Regions from separate parts of the Pantoea sp. SGAir0184 genome, predicted to be linked through region 2. Evidence: predicted binding sites of a transcription regulator. Region 2 holds the regulator's gene; the other holds the start of a gene.
What was found. The regulator PurR, encoded in region 2, represses purine synthesis genes. The targets are predictions, from matches to a motif close to CANGCAAACGTTTGCNTG.

Region 1 (7,170 bases), 240 kb from region 2:
GTGTTTCTCAATGCGCAGCGAGGACGCGCCCGGCAGCTGCGCTTTCAGCTGCTGGTAGCGCGGTGCAAAGCGCCGGTTGAAGGCCACCATCAGTTTGCGTTTGCGCTTTTCCGCCAGCGTCACCAGCGTCTCCGCCTGCTGCAGCGTTTCGGCCAGCGGCTTATCGACACAAACATCTTTACCGGCCAGCAGCAGCGCCTGCACTACCTCAAAATGGCTGGCGGTGCTGCTGTGTACAAACACCGCATCGCTGGCCGCCGCCAGCGCATCCAGCTGACTAAAATAAGGAATACGGTAACTGTCGCAGATCGGCTGCGCCCGCGCCTGGCTGGGCGAGAACGCGCCGACCAGCTGCCAGCCGCTGGCCTGCGCCAGCACCGGCAGCCAGGCTTTCTGCGCGATACCGCCAAGCCCGACCACACCAATACGCAGCGTCATTTCACGCCTCCCGCTGCAGCAGTTGCTGCAGCTGAGCATCAAGGCGCGCCACCTGCGCTTCCAGCTGAGCAACGCGCACGGCCAGATCGTCAGACTCAGGCGACGCTGTGTGGCTCGCGGATAGCTCGTCCGCCACCTCGCCGCCAAACAGATGCATATAGCGGCTTTCTCGCTTGCCCGGCTCGCGTGCCAGACGCACCACCATGGGGCCGTCATCGCGCGTCGTCAGCCCCTCCAGCGTGCGTTCCACTTCGGCCATGTCCTGAAACTCATGCAGACGACCACTGCGGGTACGCAGTTCGCCCGGCGTCTGCGCGCCGCGCAGGAACAGTAGCGTCAGCACCGCCACTTCGGCGGCATTCAGCTGCAGATTGCCAAACGCCGAGTTGCAGAAACGCTGTTCATATTTGCTGACGCGCTGACCGAAACCGCTGTTAGCGGTGACCAGATGCTTTTTCACCAGCTCATCGAGCTGAGCCTGCACCTCGCTTTCGCTCAGGTTCATCACCGGCTCGCGGTTAGATTTCTGATTACAGGCGGTGACCACGCCATTGAGGGATAACGGATATTGATCCGGCGTGGTGACCTGCTTCTCCAGCAGGCAGCCGATCACGCGCAATGCCTGCGCGGAGAGAGCCATCTTCATTACGTGTTCCTTTTATTATTGTCCGCGACGATCCGGGTTCCATTCGCGCCAGGTAAGCGCCGTCAGCACATGATCCTGCCAGCGACCATCAATCAGTAAATAGTCTTTGGCGTAGCCCTCTTTTTCAAAGCCGAGGCGCGCCAGCAAATCACCGCTGCGCTGATTGTGCGGCATATAGTTGGCCATGATGCGATGAATGCGCTGCTGGCGCTGCATATAGCGAATCGCCGCCTGCAGCGCCTCAAACATCATGCCCTGCCCCTGCCACTTCTCTCCCAGCGAGTAGCCGAGATAGCAGGCATGAAACGATCCGCGCAGCACATTACTGAAGTTGGCGACGCCGCGCACTTCATGCTCTTCCGGGTCCATCAGCACAAAATAGAACGCGGAGCCCTGTTTATGCATGTCGGCAATTAAACCCAGGCGCGCCTGCCAGCCGGAAGGATAACAGTGGCTCTCATCGCGCACCGGTTCCCAGGGTTTAAGAAAGGCGCGGTTTTCGGCGTAGTAATCCGCCAGACGCCAGGCATCGCGTTCATGTACTAAACGCACCACCAGACGATCGGTGGTAAGCCGCACGCGCGGGCCAGCAGAGCGATAGCCAAACATCATGACTCCTGAAATCCATAACGAAAGAAAGATGTACGCCAGCGGCGTTACTTCTCACTATAACCGTCACCCCGGCTGCGGTAAAACCCCGCGCATCGCTCACGGCAATTGATTCCGATTAAGGATTAATTTCTCTTCAGGCTGGATAAAAAAATATCATCCTGAAAACGCTATTTTTCCCGCCGGAGCAGGCAGAAAATAGACCAGCTGGTCACTTTTCCTTCTCACTTGCTCAGGATTCAGCATGTCACGGGTTGCGCGGGCACGACGCCTTGGAAAAACGTTTCTGTTAGTCGATAACATGCTGGTGGTAATGGGATTCTTTGTGGTGTTTCCCCTGATCTCCATTCACTTTGTGGAACAGCTTGGCTGGGCCGCGCTGCTGGTGGGCATTGCGCTCGGCCTGCGTCAGCTGGTGCAGCAGGGGCTGGGTATCTTCGGTGGGGCCATTGCAGACCGTTTTGGCGCGCGGCCGCTGATCGTCACCGGCATGCTGATGCGTGCCGCCGGTTTCGCCTGTATGGCGCTGGCGCATCAGCCGTGGCTGCTGTGGCTGGCCTGCCTGCTGTCCGGACTGGGCGGCACGCTGTTCGATCCGCCACGCAGCGCGCTGGTGGTGAAACTGGTGCGGGCACGCGAGCGCGGACGCTTCTTTTCGCTGCTGATGATGCAGGACAGCGCCGGCGCGGTGCTGGGCGCGCTGATTGGCAGCTGGCTGCTGGCGTGGGATTTCCGTCTGGTGTGCTGGGTCGGTGCGGCGGTGTTTGTCGTCGCCGCCATCTTTAACGCCGTGTGGCTGCCAGCATGGCGCATTTCTACGGAGCGTATCGCCATGCGCGAGGGAATGCAGCGCGTGTGGCGCGACCGCCGTTTCCGCCTGTATGTCTTTACCCTGACCGGCTATTACATTCTCGCCGTGCAGGTGATGCTGATGCTGCCGGTCATGGTCAATCAGGTGGCGGGCGCACCGGCGGCGGTGAAGTGGATGTATGCGATTGAAGCGCTGCTGTCACTCAGCCTGCTCTATCCGCTGGCGCGCTGGAGTGAAAAGCGCTTCCGCCTCGAGACGCGCCTGATGGCCGGGCTGTTTCTGATGACCTTCAGCCTGCTGCCGGTTGGCATGACCGATTCGCTGCCGTCGCTGTTTTTGCTGATCGCCGTCTTCTATCTCGGATCGATCATCGCTGAACCGGCGCGTGAAACCCTGAGTGCGTCCCTGGCCAGCGCCCGGGCACGCGGCAGCTACATGGGGTTCAGCCGGCTCGGCCTGGCGATTGGCGGGCTGATTGGCTACTCCGGTGGCGGCTGGATGTTCGATATGGGCCAGCAGCTGGCCCTGCCGGAGCTGCCGTGGATGCTGCTCAGCACCGTCGGTATGATCACGCTGCTGGCGCTGTGGTGGCAGTTCCAGCCGCGCCAGGTGGCACCGGCGATCTTCAGCAGCTAGTTTGCCGGTTCAGGCGTTCTCTTCCATACTTCCCGCACGTCCGGAAAAAGGGTGACCTCCGTCACCCTGAGAATCACAGGAGAAACGGGATGAAACTTTACATCTACGATCACTGCCCTTTCTGCGTCAAAGCACGCATGATTTTTGGCCTGAAAAACCTGCCGGTTGAGCTGATTGTGATGCTCAATGATGATGAAGCAACGCCGAAAAAGCTGATTGGCCAGAAAATGGCGCCGATTCTGCAAAAAGCCGATGGCAGTGCGATGCCGGAGAGCATGGATATTGTGCGCTTTGTCGATAATCAGGATCGCCAGCCGCTGCTGACCGGCAAGCAAAATCCCGCCATCGCCGACTGGCTGCGACGGGTCAATGGCTACATCAACAAGCTGCTGCTGCCGCGCATCGCCGAGGCCGCGTTTGCTGAATTCGCCACCCCCGAAGCACGTGATTACTTCCGCGAAAAGAAACAGGCCAGCCTCGGTGACTTTGCCGAACTGCGTAAGCATGCCCCGGGTTTCATCAAAAATATCAGTGATGATCTGCGCCAGCTGGATAAATTGATCGTCAAACCCAACGCGGTGAACGGCGAGTTGTCTGAGGATGACATTCATCTCTTTCCGCTGCTGCGCTCGCTGACGCTGGTTTCCGGTATCGAATGGCCGAGCCGCGTCGCCGACTACCGCGATAATATGGCGAAACAGACGCAGGTGAATCTGCTGTCGTCGATTGCGGCCTGATGGCGCTGTGATGAGAAGCGCGCGGCTGCGTTTCTCATCTCTCTCCTGGTGACACCTGGCCCTGAATCAGGCAGGCTTAAGGCTGTTTGGCCGTATCAACCAGGAAGAAGAAATGATGAAGAAGGCGTTTCCCGGGCTGTTTGCCCTGTTTTTTGCCGTGCTGCTCAGCGGCTGTAACCAATTGACGCAATACACCATCAGCGAGCAGGAAGTGAATCAGGCGCTGCAAAAGCGCAACAACTACGAGAAAGACATCGGCGTGTCCGGGCTGGTGAATGCCCATATTGTACTGACCGACCTGAGCAGCCAGATTGGTCGTGAAGAACCCGGCAAAGTGACGCTGTCTGGTAAAGCCAACATCAACGTCAGCTCGCTGTTTGGTCCGCAGCAGGCCGAAATGCAGCTGAAGATGAAAGCGCAACCGGTGTATAACGCGCAGCAGGGCGCCATTTATCTGCAGGACCTCGAAATCGTCGACGCACAGGTGCAACCTGAGAAGATGGCGTCGATCATGAAAACCCTTACGCCGTATCTGAACGAATCCCTCAAGCGCTATTTCAATGAAAAACCCGCCTACGTGCTAAGCGCCGACCGCAGCAAAGGCGAGGCGCTGGCGAAGAAACTGGCTAAAGGGCTGGAAGTGAAGCCTGGCCAGCTGGTGATTCCGTTTACCGATTAACGTTGCAAGCGGCCGTTCTCAGTGGCGGCCATGCATAGCGTGGCAGGATGCCGGCATGATTCTGCCCGCGCCTGCCACGCTGCTACGCAATTTGCCGCGCCTGCGGTTATTTCTCTCCCGCACTGCAAAATCCCGTGCAAACGGTTGCCCGCCCCCTTATGATTAGTCCCCGGCCTAAACGAGCCATTTCGTTTTCACCTCAGCCGGAGCCTTTTTGAATGACAGCCCAACCCCAGCAAATCACGATTCGCCGCCCTGACGACTGGCACATCCACCTGCGCGATGGCGCGATGCTCAATGCAGTGCTGCCCTATACCAGCGCGGTGAATGGTCGTGCGATTGTCATGCCAAATCTGGTTCCGCCGGTCACCAGCGTTGCGGCTGCCGAAGCGTATCGCGCACGCATCATGGCGGCGCTGCCTGCTGAGCATCACTTCACGCCGCTGATGACCTGTTACCTCACCGATTCGCTTGATGCGGACGAAATCGAACGCGGCTTCCGCAGCGGTATTTTTACGGCGGCAAAACTCTATCCGGCACACGCCACCACCAACTCCAGCCATGGCGTCACCAACATTGCCTCAATTGCCAGCGTGCTGGAGCGCATGCAGGAAATCGGTATGCCGATGCTGGTGCACGGCGAAGTCACCGATGCGCACATTGATATCTTTGATCGTGAAGCGCGCTTCATCGAAACCGTGCTGCAGCCGCTGCGCCAGCAGTTCCCGGGCCTGAAAGTGGTGATGGAACACATCACCACGAAGGAAGCTGCGGAGTATGTGGCCGCCGGCAATGAACTGCTTGGCGCGACCATTACGCCACAGCATCTGATGTTCAACCGCAACCACATGCTGGTGGGCGGCGTGCGCCCGCATCTCTACTGTCTGCCCATTCTGAAGCGCAACATTCATCAGGAAGCGCTGCGTAACCTGGTGGCAAGCGGCAACCGTCGTGTCTTCCTGGGCACCGACACGGCACCGCACCTGCGCCATCTGAAAGAAGCCAGCTGCGGCTGTGCCGGCGTATTTAATGCGCCGACGTCGCTGCCCGCTTATCTGACCGTGTTTGAAGAGCTTGGCGCACTGGAGCATTTTGAAGCCTTCTGCTCTGAGAACGGCCCCAGGTTCTACGGCCTGCCGCTCAACGACGGTACCCTGACGCTGGTACGTGAGCCGTGGACGGTGCAGGAGAGCATCACGGTCGCTGACGATAAGCTGGTTCCGTTCCTCGCCGGTGAAACCCTTAACTGGCGCATCAAAGAATAATCATCTGCCGCTTGCCTTCGGGAATTTTATACTGTACAAATAACCAGTATATTATCCCGGAGGCGTTTATGCGTGTTGAAATTACCGTAGCAAAGACTCAGCCCCTTCCCGCCGGTGCACTGGATGCACTGAGCGCTGAACTCACTCGCCGTATCTCCCGCGATTTTCCCGACGACAATCATCACGTCAAAGTGCGCTATGCCGGTGGTAACCAGCTCAGCGTGTTTGGCGGCTGTAAAGAATCACGCGACCGCATCAGCGATATTTTGCAGGAAACCTGGGAAAGCGCTGACGACTGGTTTATTACCGATTAACCGCCACTGTGCCGTTTTTGCCGGGCCCGCCGCCCGGCTTTTTTGTTTTTATTTCCCGCTCGCCAGAAAAACCCGCGCCAGCTAGACTCTGATTAAACGATGGCCTATTCTTGCCTCGTCGTGCTTACAGGAGGTGTGTTGCACATGACTACTGAAAAACCAGAAGAGGCGATGACGTTTGGAGAATTACTGGCCTTCATTGCTGAACAGCAACGCCGTTTGACCGTGCTGGAAAATGCCTTTGCCACACTGACCTTCTGTCTGGACGATCGCGCCAGCCAGCTGCTGGCCCACAATCTGACGCTCGAAGCGCAAAACCAAAATCATGACGCTCAGTTACAGCAGCATTTTGCCCGGCTGGCGGACGAGATCCACCGGCGCAAAGGGCAGTTGCCTGCCGAGTCGCAGGGATAATTTCAGATTTTTACCCTGGCGTTCAGCCCGTTAAAGTTTTAATGCTGAGATGCCGATAATCGGTATGACGACACGTTGCGCTGCGACAATAAATACCCAGCTGCGTAAGGCGTTTATTTATTCGTTTAAAACCGGCTTTTGGCTGCTTTTATTTTGCTGTGTTTTTAGTCACCACACTTTTTAACTACTGTACTGTTAATTCCATGTTATAATTATCTCGCTAGTGCAAGATACAGACGCATTGAACCTCGAAAGCACTTCGTTTAACGAGTAATAAGGAGGTTATAATGGACAGAAGTAAAGACGTCATCCAGACCCATCCGCTGGTGGGATGGGATATCAGCACCGTTGACAGCTATGACGCCATGATGATCCGCCTGCACTCGCTATCATCGCAGGACCAGAAAGAAGAAGAAGCTGACGTGGGCCCAACATACTGGCTGACAACTGACGTAGCCAGACAGTTTATCTCTATCCTCGAAGCTGGCATTGCAAAGATCGAGTCCACTGAGCAATACCTACGCGATAATCGCAAGCACTAATCATCACCATCGCGTGAAAAGGCACCCTACAGGGTGCCTTTTTCATGGGCGCACTCTTTTGATATGCTATTGAAAAAAA
Region 2 (9,379 bases):
TTAGCCTGGCGCTCGACACCATCGAACAGTGGCTTAATCACCGCTGATTTTTAAAAACGGCAATTTCTAGACGACCGGTCTATTACAGGAGTCATCATGGCGAGTAAACAGCTGTTCACCCCGCTGAAAGTGGGCGCGATTACCGTACCTAACCGTGTCTTTATGGCGCCGCTGACGCGTCTGCGCAGCATTGAACCGGGCGATATTCCTACCCCGCTGATGGCGGAGTATTATCAGCAGCGCGCCAGCGCGGGTCTGATCATTACCGAAGCCACCCAGGTTTCGTTCCAGGCGAAAGGCTACGCCGGTGCGCCGGGTTTACACACCGCGGAGCAGATTGCTGCGTGGAAAATGATTAACGAAGGTATTCACGCCGCGCACGGTCACAGCGCCGTTCAGCTGTGGCACACCGGCCGCATCTCGCATAATAGCGTGCAGCCGGATGGCAAAGCGCCGGTTGCACCGTCCGCGATCGCCGCTGGCACCCGCACCTCGCTGCGCGCCGCCGACGGCAGCGTATACCGTGAAGATACCTCCATGCCGCGTGAACTGAGCGTGGCAGAAATTCAGCAGATCGTTAAAGACTTCGGTCAGGCGGCAGCCAATGCGCGCGACGCCGACTTTGATCTGCTGGAACTGCACTCTGCGCACGGCTATCTGATGCATCAGTTCCTCGCACCGGGTTCTAACCAGCGTACCGATGAATACGGCGGTTCGATTGAGAAGCGCGGCCGTTTCGCGCTGGAAGTGGTCGATGCGGCAATTGCTAACTGGTCAGCCGATCGCATCGGTATCCGTATCTCGCCAATCGGCGCCTTCCAGAATCTGGAAAACGGTCCGGATGAAGAAGAAGCGGCACTGTGGTACATCAGCGAACTGGGCAAGCGCGGCCTCGCCTACCTGCACCTGTCTGAGCCAGACTGGGCGGGCGGTAAGCCTTACACCGATGAGTTCCGCCAGAAAGTGCGTGCCGCCTTCCCGGGCGTGATTATCGGTGCCGGTGCCTACACCGTGGAAAAAGCGGACGATCTGATTGCGCGTGGCCTGATTGACGCGGTGGCCTTTGGCCGTGACTTCATCGCCAACCCGGACCTGGTAGCGCGCCTGCAGCAGGATGCACCGCTTAACCCGCAGCGCCCGGAGAGCTTCTACGGCGGCGGCGCGGAAGGTTACACCGACTACCCGACACTGTAAGTCAAACGCGGCCGCAGCGGATGTGCGGCCGCGTGCTTTCTTCAGGGCATTCCCTCGCTATACTAAGCGGGTTCCCTGATGACTTTTGAAAAGAGGATGTTATGCGTTTACTTCACACTATGTTACGCGTTGGCGATCTGCAGCGCTCCATCGATTTTTACACCCGCGTGCTGGGCATGCGCGTGCTGCGTCAGAGCGAAAACACCGAATACAAATACACCCTGGCTTTCGTGGGTTACACCGAAGAGAGCGAAGGTGCGGTCATTGAGCTGACCTACAACTGGGGCGTGGATAAATATGACCTCGGCAATGCCTACGGCCACATTGCGCTGGGCGTGGATGATGTCGCGGCGACCTGCGACCGCATCCGTCAGGCGGGCGGTAACGTCACGCGTGAAGCCGGCCCGGTAAAAGGCGGCAGCACCATCATCGCTTTCGTGGAAGATCCGGACGGCTACAAAATCGAGCTGATCGAAAACAAACACGCCGGTCACGGCCTCGGCAACTAATGCCGTTAGTCAGCCTGCTAATTTGCGGGCTGACTTCCCTCTCCTGCTGCACCCTGCGCCGATTTTTGCCATAATGCGCGCTGCCCCATTTCCTGCAATGAGATCCTGATGTCTGAATCGAACGCCTTAAACGCTCTCCATCAACGCTTCCGTGGTTTTTATCCTGTGGTGATTGACGTTGAAACCGCCGGTTTTAATGCGCAAACCGATGCGCTGCTGGAAATCGCCGCCACCACGTTAAAAATGGATGAGGATGGCTGGCTGCACCGCGATGAAACCCTGCATTTCCACGTGGAGCCGTTCGAAGGGGCGATTCTCAATCCCGAAGCGCTGGCGTTTACCGGCATCGACCCCAGCAATCCGCTGCGCGGCGCGGTGAGTGAATATGAGGCGCTGCACGCCATTTTCAAAATGGTGCGTAAAGGCACCAAAGACAGCGGCTGTAACCGGGCGATTATCGTGGCGCACAATGCCACCTTTGATCATAATTTTCTGATGGCGGCGGCAGAGCGCACCGGCATGAAGCGTAACCCGTTTCACCCGTTCGCCACCTTTGACACCGCCGCGCTGAGCGGGCTGGTGCTGGGACAAACGGTACTGGCGAAGGCCTGTAAAGCGGCGGGGATAGATTTTGACAGCACTCAGGCGCACTCGGCGCTGTACGATACCGAACAGACCGCCACGCTGTTTTGCGAACTGGTAAATCGCTGGAAACGCCTCGGCGGCTGGCCGCTGGCGGTGAGTGAAGAGCCGGCCGAAGACGATGCCTCAGCCTGAGGCCCGTCAGACCGCAGCCAAAAAAAAGGCCGACACTGCTGTCGGCCTTTTTCTTATTCTGCTTCTTTGTGCTTCTCAGCGGTCTCTTTGATCAGCGGTTGCAGTTCGCCGCGCTGGAACATCTCAACGATGATGTCACAGCCGCCGACCAGCTCGCCATCCACCCACAGCTGCGGGAAAGTTGGCCAGTTGGCGTATTTCGGTAACTCAGCGCGGATATCCGGATTTTGCAGAATGTCTACGTACGCAAAGCGCTCACCACAGGCAGACAGCGCCTGTACCGCCTGCGCAGAGAAACCGCAGCTTGGCAGTTTTGGCGAACCTTTCATGTACAGCAGGATCGGGTTTTCTGCGATCTGGCGCTGAATTTTTTCAACAGTACTCATTTTTGCCTTCCTTAATCCTTCACTTCGTGTTTGTTTATTGTAGCGACTTCGCCCCGCGACTGAAAACGGGATTTTGCCTTAGCCGGCGCATATCGCCATGTTTGTTAAGTTCGCGCGCCACGAATAACATTTTCATATCATTAATAAGCATTAATCAATTAATAATTAGCAATAATTCCGCTGGGTTAAACAGCTGAAATCGCTCATTTTTGCCCCACTTTCAGTACCGTGACAGATTAATGGAAAAAGACCTTACCTTTTGCAAAAAAAGTGGATTAGAATTGCCCCGGTGCTGATCGTCGATCAGATTTTTCTAACTTTACCGCGGTCTGGCTTTCTGCCGACGGCTTAACCTGTAACCGGACTATGCGTTTACTGATTACGCTTTTCATACTGGCTTTTGCCCAACTGTTCTTTAATGTGGCGGCGGCTTCTCCGCATGCGCCGGTTAATGCCAGTTTGCAGAAAGCGGAGAAAAAGAACGCGCGTGACGATGAGCGTCGCAAACGACGCCCGGTGAAAACCACCAGCAAAAAGTCACGCCTGACGTCGGTACAGAAGTTCAGGCTGAAAAAACAGCACAAAAGCGAAACGGTACTTCAGCACACCACCCAGCGCAAATCCTCACTTAAGCTCAGTGCGAAAAAATATGGTCATCAGCGGCTGGCGAAAAAATCGCGTGACGTTGCCGTTGATGATGAAGTGCAGCAGCTGAGCGGCATTAAAATGAGCAAAGCCCACCGCCTGCGCTATCAAAAAGCACGTGAAACCGCGATGACGAAACTGATGGGCCAGCTGGGTAAACCGTATCAGTGGGGAGGCACCTCACCGCACACCGGTTTCGACTGCAGTGGTTTAGTGTGGTACGCCTACAAAGATCTGGTGAAGTTTAAATTTCCCCGTACCGCCAATGAGATGTATCACCTGCGCGACGCCGCGCCGATCAAGCGCGAGATGCTGGAGAAAGGCGATCTGGTGTTCTTCCGCATCAACAACCGCGGCACCGCCGACCATGTCGGGGTTTATCTGGGCAATGGTAAATTCATTCAGTCTCCGCGCACCGGTAAGGATATCCAGATTAGCGCGCTGGGCGAGGATTACTGGCAGAAGCATTACGTTGGCGCACGCCGTATGATGACGCCGAAAACCGTGCGCTAAGCTCAGCGTTGCGCAACAAAAAAGCCGGTGGCTGTTCAGCAGCACCGGCTTTTTTATTAATGCAGAATGGCGGTAAAGCTAAAGGCAATAATCATCAGCAGAGCAGCGGCGGTGGTGGTCAATGCCAGTTTTAAATCGGTACTCATCACAACTCCTTAGTCACACAGTTTGCATGGTTAAATAATTTTCGCACAGTGATGGGCAAAAATCTCGTGTTATCCGCCCCGGCTTGCTAGAATCGCCGCCTTTCGTTGCGCAACAGATTTAGCGCATGCTGCATTGACAGCCTGCTGAAGGATGTTTTCCTGCCCGATTAAGCAGATTAGCCCTGATATTCAGGGCGCAAAACCATTAGCAGACGCAAACGTTTAACAATATACTTATCAGTAAGTTGCGATAAGCCCAGGAGTACCATTTTCATGGCAACCATTAAAGATGTGGCGAAACGCGCCGGGGTCTCAACCACCACGGTTTCGCATGTCATCAACAAAACGCGTTTTGTCGCGGAAGAGACGCGTAACGCCGTATGGGAAGCGATTAAAGCGCTGCACTACTCACCGAGCGCGGTGGCCCGCAGCCTGAAGGTGAATCACACCAAGACGCTGGGCCTGCTGGCGACCTCCAGCGAAGCGCCCTACTTCGCCGAAATTATTGAAGCCGTGGAGAATCACTGCTTTGAGCGTGGTTACACGCTGATTCTTGGCAACGCGCATAACGATCTGCAAAAACAGCGTGCCTATTTGTCAATGATGGCGCAAAAGCGCGTCGATGGCCTGCTGGTCATGTGCTCCGAATATCCCGACGATCTGCTGCAGATGCTGGAAGAGAACCGCAATATCCCGATGGTGGTCATGGACTGGGGCGAATCGCGCGGGGACTTTACCGATACCGTGCAGGACAATGCGTTCCACGGCGGTTACCTCGCCGGGCGATACCTGATTGAGCGCGGCCATCGCGATATCGGTGCTATCCCTGGCCAGATGGAGCGCAACACCGGTGGCGGCCGTCATGCGGGTTTTCTGCAGGCGATGCAGGAAGCGGGCATCAGCGTCCGTCCCGAGTGGATTGTGCAGGGTGACTTCGAACCGGAGTCAGGTTATCAGGCAATGCAGCAGATCCTGAACCAGAAACAGCGCCCGACGGCGGTGTTCTGCGGCGGCGATATCATGGCGATGGGCGCGATTTGCGCGGCCGACGAGATGGGACTGCGCGTGCCGCAGGATATTTCGGTAATTGGCTATGACAATGTGCGCAACGCGCGCTACTTCACCCCGGCGCTGACAACCGTGCACCAGCCGAAAGCGCAGCTGGGGGAAAAGGCACTGGAGATGCTGCTGGACCGCATCACCAGCAAACGCGAAGAGCCGCAGACCATTGAAGTGCAGCCCACGCTGATTGAGCGCCGCTCCGTGGCCGATGGCCCGTTCCGCGATTACCGCCGTTAAGCCACCTTCTCGCTGAGCCACTCGTGGTTCAGCGTCTCCGCATCGCCCAGATATTCCAGTAACCACGCCAGCGCCGGTGACGCGCGCTGCTCAGACCAGCTGACGCAACACGGGCTGTCCGGAAACGGCTGCGGCAACGCCAGCTCCACCAGCGCGCCGCTGTCCAGCAGCGGGCGCGCCAGGTGTCCCGGCACCATGCCCACGCACAATCCAGCCTGCAGGCAATCCAGCCCGGTTTCCCACTCCGGCACCACCAGCCGCCGCTGGTTATCCAGCGTCCACGTCATGCGGCGCGGCAGCGCGCGCGACGTATCTTCCAGCACCAGCGACGGCCAGGCGCGCAGGGTTTCGTCGTCCAGCTGCGGACTGTGGGCCAGCGCATGCTGCGGACTCACCACGCAGCGCCAGTTGAGCGCGCCCATATCCTGAAAGGCGAAGCGGCCGCCGACCGGAATGGCCTGGGTGGCGCCAATCGCCACATCGACACGACCATCAGCCAGCGCGTCCCACACGCCGTTAAATACTTCGTAGCTGATGATCAGCTCCATATCGGGGAAATGGCGGTAAAAATCCTTTACCAGCTGGCGGGTGCGCTGCGGTTTGACGATGCAATCTACCGCGATACTGAGCTGACCGCGCCAGCCATTAGCCAGCTGCTGACACTGGCGGCGCGTGGCCAGCATTTTTTTGATAACAGAACGCCCTTCACGCACAAAATGCTCGCCTGCTGCCGTCAGCACCACTTCGCGATGCTGCCGCTCAAACAGCGGTACCGCCAGCCAGCCTTCCAGCTGGCGCACGGTATAGCTGATGGCAGAGGGCACGCGGTGCAGCTCCTGCGCCGCCGCGCTAAAACTGCCGGTGCGCGCTACCGCGTCCACCACCTCAAGTGCATATTCCGACCACATAGTTTTCCCATCAAAAATTTTAACAGCACCCTGCAAATATTAGCGTTTCACAAAGCCCGCTGCACCCTTTTACACTCCCCGCCGTTCAACCTGCCGAATGAGAAAAACCATGCTGTCATCCAAAGGATTTCTGCCTTACCTTGCCGTGCTGAGCATGCTCGGCTTTCTGGCCACCGATATGTATTTACCCGCCTTCGGCGCCATGCAGCGCGACTTTGCTTCCGCACCGGGCACCATCAGCGCCAGCCTGAGCCTGTTTCTGGGCGGCTTTGCCTGTGCGCAGGTGCTGTGGGGCGTGCTGTCGGACCGCTTCGGCCGTAAACCCATTCTGCTGGCGGGCCTGAGCCTGTTTGCGCTGAGCTGTCTTGCCATGCTGTGGGTGACTAACGTCTGGCTGATGCTGGCGCTGCGTTTTGTGCAGGCGGTAGGCGTGTGCGCCGCAGCGGTGAGCTGGCAGGCGCTGGTGGTTGATCGCTATCCGCAGGCCAAAGCCAACAAAGTGTTTGCCACGATTATGCCGCTGGTGGCGCTGTCACCGGCGCTGGCGCCGCTGCTGGGCGCCTGGCTGATGGCCCATTTTCACTGGCGCGCCATCTTCGTCGCGCTCACGCTGGTGACGCTGGTGCTGCTGTTCGGCACGCTGAAACTGGCCAGCGCGCCGCGTGCGCGCCACGACAGCGCGCCACAGCCGGGCTGGCTGACGCTGCTGGCGACGCGTATTTACAGCGGTAACGTACTGATTTATGCGGCCTGCTCCGCCAGTTTCTTCGCCTGGCTGACCGGCTCGCCGTTTATCCTCGCCGCCGCGGGTCTGAGCCCGGCGGACATTGGCCTGAGCTATATTCCGCAGACCATCGCCTTCCTGCTGGGCGGATTTAGCTGTCGCGCACTGCTGAATCGCTTTCAGGGTGCGCAGCTGCTGCCGTGGTTGCTGATGATTTACAGCCTAAGCATTCTGGGCCTGTTTGCGGTGGCGCTGATGACTACGCCGCCGCTGGTGGCTCTGCTGCTGCCGTTCTGCGGCATGGCGCTGGCCAATGGCGCGATTTACCCGATTGTGGTGTCCAGCGCCCTCGCCCCGTTCCCGCAGGCCACCGGCAAAGCGGCCGGCCTGCAGAATCTGCTGCAGCTGGGCTTATGCTTCCTCGCCAGCCTGATTGTTTCCGCCGGTCTGCAGCAGGCGCTGTTACATACTACGCTGGTCATGGTGGCGACAGTGATCCTCGCCTGGGCCGGTTTCCTGTGGCAGCGCAGCGCCAGCGCACAAAGTGATATTGCTCACGCTTCCCGTCCCTGCGAAGATAATTGCTAAGGCAACGATTATCGTTAGCAAACTAACGATAAGCCATTGAATACTGACCTGCGTGAGCATATACTCAGTAGGTCAGCATTTCTGCAACAAATCAATAACATAATGAGCGTATTTTTTAGCGACACTGTCGCTGGGATGGCGTCTGCACGATATTCACCTCCGGAGTTGTGGCAGACATTTCTATTCAGATTCATACCTCTGTAATACGTCGGCTATCTGGCGCACGGATTTTCCGTGAGTTCTCTCACAGGCCTGAGGAATTTGACTATTCTTTTTCTCAGGTTCAAATCGGAAAGGTGATGGAGAAGCTATGAGTTCATCGTGTATAGAAGAAGTGAGCCTTGAAGAAAACCAATGGTTTCGTATCGCCCATGAATTACTGGAGCGGGCGGACATTCACATCAACGGCACACGCCCCTGGGATATTCAGGTCAGACATGCGGATTTTTTCAAACGGGTCCTGCAGGAGGGATCGCTGGGCCTCGGTGAAAGCTACATGGACGGCTGGTGGGAGTGCGAACGTCTGGATATGTTCTTCCACCGCGTGCTGAAACATCATCTGGATAAGCAGTTACCGCACCATTTTAAAGACACGCTGCGCATTGCTGCGGCGCGCCTCACCAATCTGCAGTCAAAGAAACGCGCCTGGATTGTTGGTAAAGAGCACTACGATCTTGGCAACGACCTGTTTTCACTGATGCTCGATCCGTTTATGCAGTACTCCTGCGGCTACTGGAAAAGCGCGGAAACGCTGGAGCAGGCACAGCAGGACAAGCTGGATATGATCTGCCGCAAGCTGCAGCTTGAGCCGGGCATGACGCTACTTGATATCGGCTGCGGCTGGGGCGGACTGGCGGAATTCGCCGCGCGTCATTACGGGGTGAAAGTGCATGGCGTGACTATCTCTGCCGAGCAGCAGAAAATGGCGCAGCAGCGCTGTGCCGGTCTGGATGTGACCATTCTGCTGCAGGATTACCGTGATTTGAACCAGCAGTTTGACCGCATCGTGTCGGTGGGCATGTTCGAACACGTCGGGCCGAAAAACTATGCCACCTACTTCGATGTGGTTGATCGTAACCTGAAACCGGAAGGCCTGTTTTTGCTGCACACCATTGGGGCGATCAGAACCGACATGAACGTCGACCCGTGGATCGATAAATACATTTTCCCCAACGGCTGTTTACCGTCGGTACGGCAGATCGCCGATGCCAGCGAATCCCACTTCATCATGGAAGACTGGCACAACTTCGGCGCGGATTATGACACCACGCTGATGGCCTGGTACGAGCGATTTCAGGCGGCATGGCCGCAGCTGGCAGAGAAGTATGGCGAGCGTTTCGAACGGATGTTCAGCTATTACCTCAACGCCTGCGCCGGTGCGTTTCGCGCGCGGGATATTCAGCTGTGGCAGGTAGTTTTCAGCCGCGGCGCCGAAGGCGGTTTGCGCGTGGCGCGTTAATTTCCGAGCCAGGATAAAAGGCGCTTACCGCGCCTTTTTTATTCGCGATTACTCCGCGTCCGGCAGCGTTTGTGCCACCAGCGCGGCCGCGGCATCACGCTGCGCCAGCACACGTTCAACGGTGTCGACAATCGCCTGGGTATGCGGATCGATTTCGATATTGACCCGGTGCCCCAGCTTCTTCGCGCCCAGCGTGGTGCGCTCCAGCGTTTCCGGGATCAGGTGCACGCA

Region 1: a site for PurR is predicted at 4,690-4,707, ahead of pyrC (dihydroorotase). Genes of this name have one in related genera too.

The regions. Positions count from the first base shown of each region.
Region 1 covers NZ_CP028050.1:2,627,342-2,634,511, forward strand. The annotation lists gene C1N60_RS12450 (Gfo/Idh/MocA family protein) at 1-438, opposite strand, end outside; gene C1N60_RS12455 (DUF480 domain-containing protein) at 440-1,084, opposite strand; gene rimJ (ribosomal protein S5-alanine N-acetyltransferase) at 1,100-1,693, opposite strand; gene mdtH (multidrug efflux MFS transporter MdtH) at 1,938-3,140, shown strand; gene grxB (glutaredoxin 2) at 3,230-3,877, shown strand; gene C1N60_RS12475 (lipoprotein) at 3,993-4,556, shown strand; gene pyrC (dihydroorotase) at 4,775-5,821, shown strand; gene dinI (DNA damage-inducible protein I) at 5,890-6,135, shown strand; gene C1N60_RS12490 (hypothetical protein) at 6,280-6,549, shown strand; gene bssS (biofilm formation regulator BssS) at 6,837-7,091, shown strand.
Region 2 covers NZ_CP028050.1:2,382,486-2,391,864, forward strand. The annotation lists gene C1N60_RS11160 (TetR/AcrR family transcriptional regulator) at 1-47, shown strand, start outside; gene C1N60_RS11165 (alkene reductase) at 97-1,194, shown strand; gene gloA (lactoylglutathione lyase) at 1,296-1,703, shown strand; gene rnt (ribonuclease T) at 1,812-2,480, shown strand; gene C1N60_RS11180 (Grx4 family monothiol glutaredoxin) at 2,534-2,866, opposite strand; gene C1N60_RS11185 (C40 family peptidase) at 3,233-4,024, shown strand; gene C1N60_RS11190 (cytochrome bd-I oxidase subunit CydH) at 4,081-4,170, opposite strand; gene purR (HTH-type transcriptional repressor PurR) at 4,444-5,469, shown strand; gene punR (DNA-binding transcriptional activator PunR) at 5,466-6,377, opposite strand; gene punC (purine nucleoside transporter PunC) at 6,487-7,689, shown strand; gene cfa (cyclopropane fatty acyl phospholipid synthase) at 8,000-9,148, shown strand; gene C1N60_RS11215 (riboflavin synthase) at 9,197-9,379, opposite strand, start outside.